Regions from separate parts of the Desulfuromonas svalbardensis genome, predicted to be linked through region 1. Evidence: riboswitches for the same ligand, from Rfam matches in the RefSeq annotation. Region 1 holds a riboswitch; the other holds the start of a gene.
What was found. A riboswitch is a leader RNA that binds a small molecule or an ion and turns the genes downstream of it on or off. The one in region 1 is predicted to bind thiamine pyrophosphate.
Positions count from the first base shown of each region.

Region 2: it holds a riboswitch for thiamine pyrophosphate, as region 1 does, so the genes downstream of both, thiF (sulfur carrier protein ThiS adenylyltransferase ThiF) here and thiD (bifunctional hydroxymethylpyrimidine kinase/phosphomethylpyrimidine kinase) in region 1, are expected to answer to the same signal.

Region 1 covers NZ_AP042416.1:1,439,363-1,442,779, forward strand. The annotation lists gene thiC (phosphomethylpyrimidine synthase ThiC) at 1-61, opposite strand, end outside; gene thiD (bifunctional hydroxymethylpyrimidine kinase/phosphomethylpyrimidine kinase) at 58-1,542, opposite strand; TPP riboswitch at 1,591-1,693, opposite strand; gene ACZ5KY_RS06395 (EAL domain-containing protein) at 2,118-3,417, shown strand, end outside.
Region 2 covers NZ_AP042416.1:125,952-129,368, forward strand. The annotation lists gene ACZ5KY_RS00625 (diguanylate cyclase) at 1-830, shown strand, start outside; gene ACZ5KY_RS00630 (hypothetical protein) at 778-1,101, opposite strand; TPP riboswitch at 1,241-1,342, shown strand; gene thiF (sulfur carrier protein ThiS adenylyltransferase ThiF) at 1,483-2,298, shown strand; gene thiS (sulfur carrier protein ThiS) at 2,302-2,502, shown strand; gene ACZ5KY_RS00645 (thiazole synthase) at 2,625-3,398, shown strand; gene thiH (2-iminoacetate synthase ThiH) at 3,401-3,417, shown strand, end outside.

The sequences.
Region 1 (3,417 bases):
CTGCGGCTTGGCGTAACGTATCGGTTATGATCCCTTGGCGGGCAGATTCCATTAATGTCATGACAGTGTTTCCTTGTTGGTTGCGGCCAGTTGCTGGCCGACATGGTTAAGTGAAGCGGTATAATGATTAATTGGTCCATGTCCTTGCCCTAGTTGGGGGGCGGTCATGATCGCGTGAGTGATAAACTGTTTGCCCTGTTCTACGGCACGATAGAGTGGTGTCCCTTGAGCTAATAGGGTGGCAATGACCGAAGCCGTGGTGCATCCTGTTCCGTGAGTGTGCGGTGTGTCAATGCGTTTGCCGCTGAAGTGGTAACATTCATCGCCCTGTAAAAGTAGGTCGATGGGGTCACCTTCGAGATGGCCACCTTTAAGAAGGACATTGCGTGCACCCATTGTTTGAAGTTGACGTGCCGCCTTCTCCATTGAGTCGAAATCGTTAATGGTGATCCCCGTTAACGCTTCGGCTTCAGGTACGTTCGGTGTCAAGAGATAGGCTTTGGGTAATAAGCGTTGGATGAAAGCATCAACCGCTGATTGTTGAAGCAGGTTCGAACCACCCTTGGCAATCATCACCGGGTCGATCACGCACAGTAGCGTGTCATCGGTTAAGGTGTCAGCGATGGTCTCGATGATCTCAGTACTGTATAGCATGCCTGTCTTGATGATGTCGGTGCCGATATCGCTGAGTACCGCTTGCAGTTGTTGTTGAATGAATTTTGCTGGAGGGGCGTGAATGGCACTGACGCCGAGGGTGTTTTGCGCCGTTAGGGCGGTGATGACACTGCTGCCGTAGCAACCGAGAAGGCTAATTGTCTTCAGGTCTGCTTGAATGCCTGCGCCGCCACTGCAATCTGAACCTGCAATGGTGAGAACACGCCCGTGGGAGCGTGGGTTGTTGATGTTAAACTGCAAGCTCATCTCTTTTGCTGCAACGCTTGGTTGCGGATCAGCCATAATAGCAGAGACGACGGCTGCGGCATTTGCTCCCGCACCGATCACATCAGCAAGTGCTGTGGTGGTAATGCCGCCGATGGCAACGATGGGCAGTTGAACGGCTGCGCGAATCGCTGTTAATCCAGCCAAACCAATGTGGACAGCATCGAGTTTTGTTCCAGTTGGGTAAACACTGCCGACGCCAATGTAGTCGGCACCCTGTTGCTCTGCAGTGGTTGCCATGTCAACGGTGCGGGTTGATACGCCGATAATGGCATTGTTACCAATAACCTGACGTGCGTCGGCAATGCTACCATCTTTTTGACCAAGGTGGACGCCGTCGGCACCGCAATCGCGAGCTAGTTCGACGTTATCATTAATGATGAACAGGGACTGATAGCGATGGCAGAGTTCACGCAAAATGATGGCCAATTGCAGTTTTTCGCTGCGATTACGAACCTTGTCGCGATATTGGACAATGCGTACACCGCCGCGCAAAGCCTGCTCAACATGGTTGGTCAGCTGTGCGGCATCGCGGTCATCGGTAATTAAATACACACCGTGAATCGCGCTTCGAGTTGTTTTCAAATCTAAAGTATGTGTCATAAATAAAAAACCACAGCCGGAATGGGTGCGGTCAAAACACCGGAATTGGTGTTTGTGTGGTCGCTTCCCTACGCCGGCATCATCCGGATCAGGTTCCAAGGGTCGCTCTATCAATTAGAGCTCTCAGTGCTTCACTCCCCCAGCAGCCATCTCTGTAAATAGTATTGAGTATGGTCGTGCGAGCCTAGTGGATTCGAAAACTCATGTCAATGTTCTTCTTGCAACAATTGGTTTGCCTTTGGTGTACTCAAGACCCTGTTTGGTTGTAGCTCTCGACAGTGGTAAGGGCAATTTTTAAATAAATGGTGCCATTTGAGTTTGATACTGAATGGGGAGGTTGTGTACTGAAAAATTATAAATTTAGCTCCTTTAATGAACTGACGGAGAAACTCATTGTCAATTATTGTTTTTGTGGTGTACTGTAATTGACGAATTTATTTATGTTTGGGTGCGGTGGGTGTTTGGCTGATGAAATAGTTTGAACCTTTTGTGCATACCTTAGTGGCTTTTTGGGTCATTTGAAAGAAAAAAACTGGTTGAAGGGGCAGCTTGTTGATGACTCTTCAGGGGGTATTTTGGAATACGCAGGCTTAGTAGAAAATAGTAATGACTTAATCCAAGTTGTCGGTTTTGATGGAGGTGTGATCTACGTTAACCGCATGTGGCGCGAGGTTCTCGGTTACGATGTGGCTGAGGTAGCGGGGTTGAATTTTTTTGATCTCCTTCACGAAGATTTTCACTGTGATTGTCAGTCGAGGATTCAGTTGCTACTTGAGGGGGGCAATGTTCCCTGTTTTGAAGCCCAGTTTAAGGCTAAAAATGGACATAAAGTGGTCGCCGAAGGAAGTATCTCGTTATATCTAGAAGGGGACAAGCCCAAGGGGATTCAGGGTTTCTTTCGTGATATTACCGTCCGTAAAGAGACTGAGTTAGCACTGCAAACGTCTGAATCGAGATTCCGCACGATTTTTGAATCATCTGTTGCCGGGATAGCAATGTTGGCTCCTGATGGCTTGTTTTTACAAGCGAATCCAGCTTTTTGTCAGTTTTTAGGTTACACTGAAAGTGAGCTTCTGCAACTTAAAATCACCGATATTACCCACCCCGATGATGTTGAAGAGACCCTCTCCCGACGAAATATTGCCTTAGCTAATAAATCACGGTCGATTGTCTGTGAAAAACGATATTTGTGCAAAGATGGTACGTTGTTTTGGGCACAGTTGTCATCAACGTGGTTCTTCGATGAACAAGGTCAACCTCTTTATACTGTTCCTGTTATTCAAAATATTACTCGACGTAAAGAGGCAGAATTTAAGATTCGTGAACTTGCTTATTACGATAGTCTGACTCGTTTGCCTAATCGCAGCCTGTTTAATGATCGCCTAGATCGGGCGCTGGCTAATGCTCATCGCCTTGAAAAACCTTTTGCGCTAATGTTTTTAGATTTGGATCGATTTAAAGGGGTTAACGATACGTTGGGCCATGCCGTTGGCGATGAGATGTTGTGTCAAGCGGCAGATCGCTTGCGTCATTGCTTGCGTGAAAATGATACGGTGGCTCGACTTGGCGGCGATGAATTTGTCGTGATCCTTTCTGGTTATAAAAGTGCTGACAACATGCCGCATATTGCGACAAAAATTCTTGAAGAGTTGTCGCGGCCCTTTGACCTGAATGTGCGTGAGGTGTTTAGCTCAACCAGTATTGGTATTGCTGTGTGCCCTGAGGATGGTACCAATCCAACGGATCTTCTTCGCCATGCCGACATGGCAATGTATGCAGCAAAGGATGCGGGGGGCAATACCTTCCGTTTCTATTCTGAAGAGATGAACGCCAAGGCTGTATCGCGCATGGATCTAGAGTCGAACTTGCGCCGTG
Region 2 (3,417 bases), 1.3 Mb from region 1:
AGCTGTCAGGTACGGAACTGTTGCGCAGGCTACAGCTAAATGATGAGTTGTGCGATATCCCCGTTGTCATTCTCACCTCGGACAATAACACCCAAAAGAAAATTGAACTGCTTGAGTTGGGCGCGAGTGATTATATCGTTTTACCTTTTGATAACGGTGAACTGGTCGCACGCGTTAAAGTTCAACTTAAAATGAAAACCATGCAAGACAACCTCAAACGTAGCAATCGTCTACTACTTAATCTTTCGAGCACCGACTCATTGACACGACTTTTTAACCGTCGCAAATTGATGCAAACACTCGGCAAGGAGTTTCAACGCCATAGCCGCTCACAAGACACCTTAACCCTGCTAATGCTCGACATTGATCATTTTAAACTGATTAACGATACCTTTGGCCACCTTAACGGTGACACGGTTCTTGTCACATTAGCAAAGATACTCAAAGAGTACTTGCGGCCGTATGATGTTGCCACACGCTTTGGTGGGGAGGAATTCGCCCTCGTGCTCCCTAATACGCCAATAGATGGCGCACTTGAGGTCGCAGAACGGCTAAGAGTTGCGGTTAAAAACTTAGCATTTAGTGGTGAACTTCGTGACCTGAAACTCACGGTTAGCATTGGTGTCTCAGGCTATCCGGGGGCGGGAATTGAGAGCGTCGATCAACTGCTGCAAGCAGCTGACCAAGCTCTCTACCAAGCAAAAAACAGTGGCCGCAATAAAGTCTGCTACATTGACTCGCGGCAGCCAGAGGATCAACAAGAAGAGCCTGTCGAGCCTAAAGTTCATTCAGCAAGCGATACAGTTTCTTCTGAACAGCCCACACCTTAGCGGCTTCATCATCGCACTCATCCTCTTCAAGGAGTAACCGCGCGCGATCAAATAAATTATGCGAATCGAGTAGCACAGGGCTTAACACGGATTCAATTTTCATCCTTGGAATCTCGCCAACCATTTCATCATGCTCAGCAAGAATTGCCACAGCTTGATCTATCACCCGAAAAACACGTTCGGTTGCATCACTCTGCTCGTCACAACGTAACGCCTTAATTAAGCTCTGCACCTCAGTAACCAATTCGCGATATCGTTCTGAAATACTCATTTTTGCTCCTAAACTTAGTTTATAAATAACGGGAGAGTTAAAGTCCCCGATATAAGCAGATGAACCAAAAAAAATCAATGTGAATCCGATAAAAAAGTTGACTTCCCTAAAGCGGGGCTGATAGTTTTTATCTGTTACATTGATGCCCTAGGGGAGTTTATTACTGAGAGTCCAAGCGATTGGACGACCCTTAGAACCTGATCCGGATGATACCGGCGTAGGGAAGCGGCGCTGAAACTGGGAGTGATCCCAGCGAAGGTCGCTTTCGCGACCTTTTTCTATTCAACCTAAATCAGTACGACACTCGACGGTAAAGAGCACAAGTCATTGAATCACTGATACAGGGTTAAGGCTGAGCGTTTAAGCCTATCGATAATAATTATGCAGATCATGGTCAACGAAAAATTGCGTGAGTTTCCTGATCACTACAGCTTATTTCAAGTGCGCGACACCGTTGCCCCCAACGCCGACCTCATCATCTGCAACGGTATCACGAGCACGTGTGATCAATCATTAGATGGCACAGAGCGCATTGTTCTGATTCAGCGCGGCAAACAGCCTAATATTGACGAACTTGAAGCACTGCTATTAGCTCGCCATACCCCCGAAGTCCACCAACCACTCAAGAATGCCACGGTGGGAATTGCCGGTGCTGGCGGCCTGGGTTCGGCCATCGCCATCGCCCTTATGCGCTGCGGAGTCGGTCACTTGATCATTGCCGATTACGACGTCGTCGAACCATCGAACCTCAATCGGCAACACTATTTTCTGGACCAAATTGGTCAACCGAAAGTGGATGCATTGAGTGAAACATTGCGACGCATCAACCCATTTAGCACGCTTGAGTGTGAAACCATCACCCTCGATAAAGATAATATTCCCACACTGTTTGCTGAAGCCAATGTGATGGTCGAGGCCTTTGATTGCCCCGAGGCAAAAGCAATGCTCAGTCAATGTTGGTTACGCACATTTCCACATAAACCGCTGGTAGCGGCATCGGGAATGGCTGGCTACGGCCCGAGCAATAGCATTACAACACGCCGCGCACTGGGAAACCTCTACATCTGCGGCGACGGAACGACTGCGGTTCAACCGGGGACAGGACTCATGGCGCCACGCGTTGGCATTGCAGCTCACCATCAAGCAAATACAGTGATCCGCCTGTTACTGGGGATTGATCCGATTGAGGAGAAATAAACTATGGAAATCACCATCAATAGTCAAACCCGCACCGTTGATCCGGGCACAAATCTCACCACATTAATCGATGAGATGGGTTTAGATGACAAACGTATTGCTATTGAATACAACCGCGACATTTTATCACGCGAACAGTTTGCGACGATCACATTACAAGCGGGCGATACCATCGAGATCGTCAACTTTGTGGGCGGCGGCTAAATCGACGCTGAAATCGCGCTATTGCTACATACACAAACACTGGCTAAGAGAAGTTTCTCTGCCGTGTACACTTACGATAATAAATACTGAGCGAACAAACTCGGTACAGAAAGGCTCACATCATGGATGATTTAATCATCGCAGGTCGCTCGTTTCGCTCCCGCCTAATGGTTGGCACAGGTAAGTTTGCTTCGAATACTCAAATGGCTGAAACCATTGCTGCATCGGGTGGTGAAATTGTTACTGTCGCTTTACGACGCGTCAACATTGAGGACCAACAAGATGACCTCCTCAACCATATTGACCCCACTAAATATTTATTACTCCCCAACACCAGTGGTGCTCGCGATGCCGAAGAAGCGATCCGCCTTGCACGACTTTCACGCGCTGCGGGATGTGAGCCGTGGATTAAGCTTGAAGTAACTCCCGACCCTTACTACCTCTTACCTGACCCAATTGAGACCTTAAAGGCTGCTGAGATTCTCGTTAAAGAGGGGTTTATTGTTCTCCCCTACATCAATGCCGATCCTGTGCTAGCCAAACGCCTTCAAGAAATTGGTGTGGCGACGGTGATGCCTCTTGGCGCTCCTATCGGCACCAATAAGGGCTTAAAAACCCGTGACAATGTTGCCATCATTATTGAGCAAGCCATTGTTCCCGTGGTCGTTGATGCTGGATTAGGTGCACCATCTCACGCTGCTGAAGCGATGGAGCTTGGTGCCGATGCCGTTATGATTAATACAGCGATGGCTGTTGCGGCCAACCCTCCAATGATGGCAGCGGCTTTTGGAAAAGCGGTTGAAGCAGGCCGTGAAGCGTACCTTGCCGGACTAGGAAAGCAACAGAATCAAGCTGAAGCATCCAGCCCTCTTACTGGCTTTTTGAGGGATAAATAATCATGAGTTTCGCCGACGA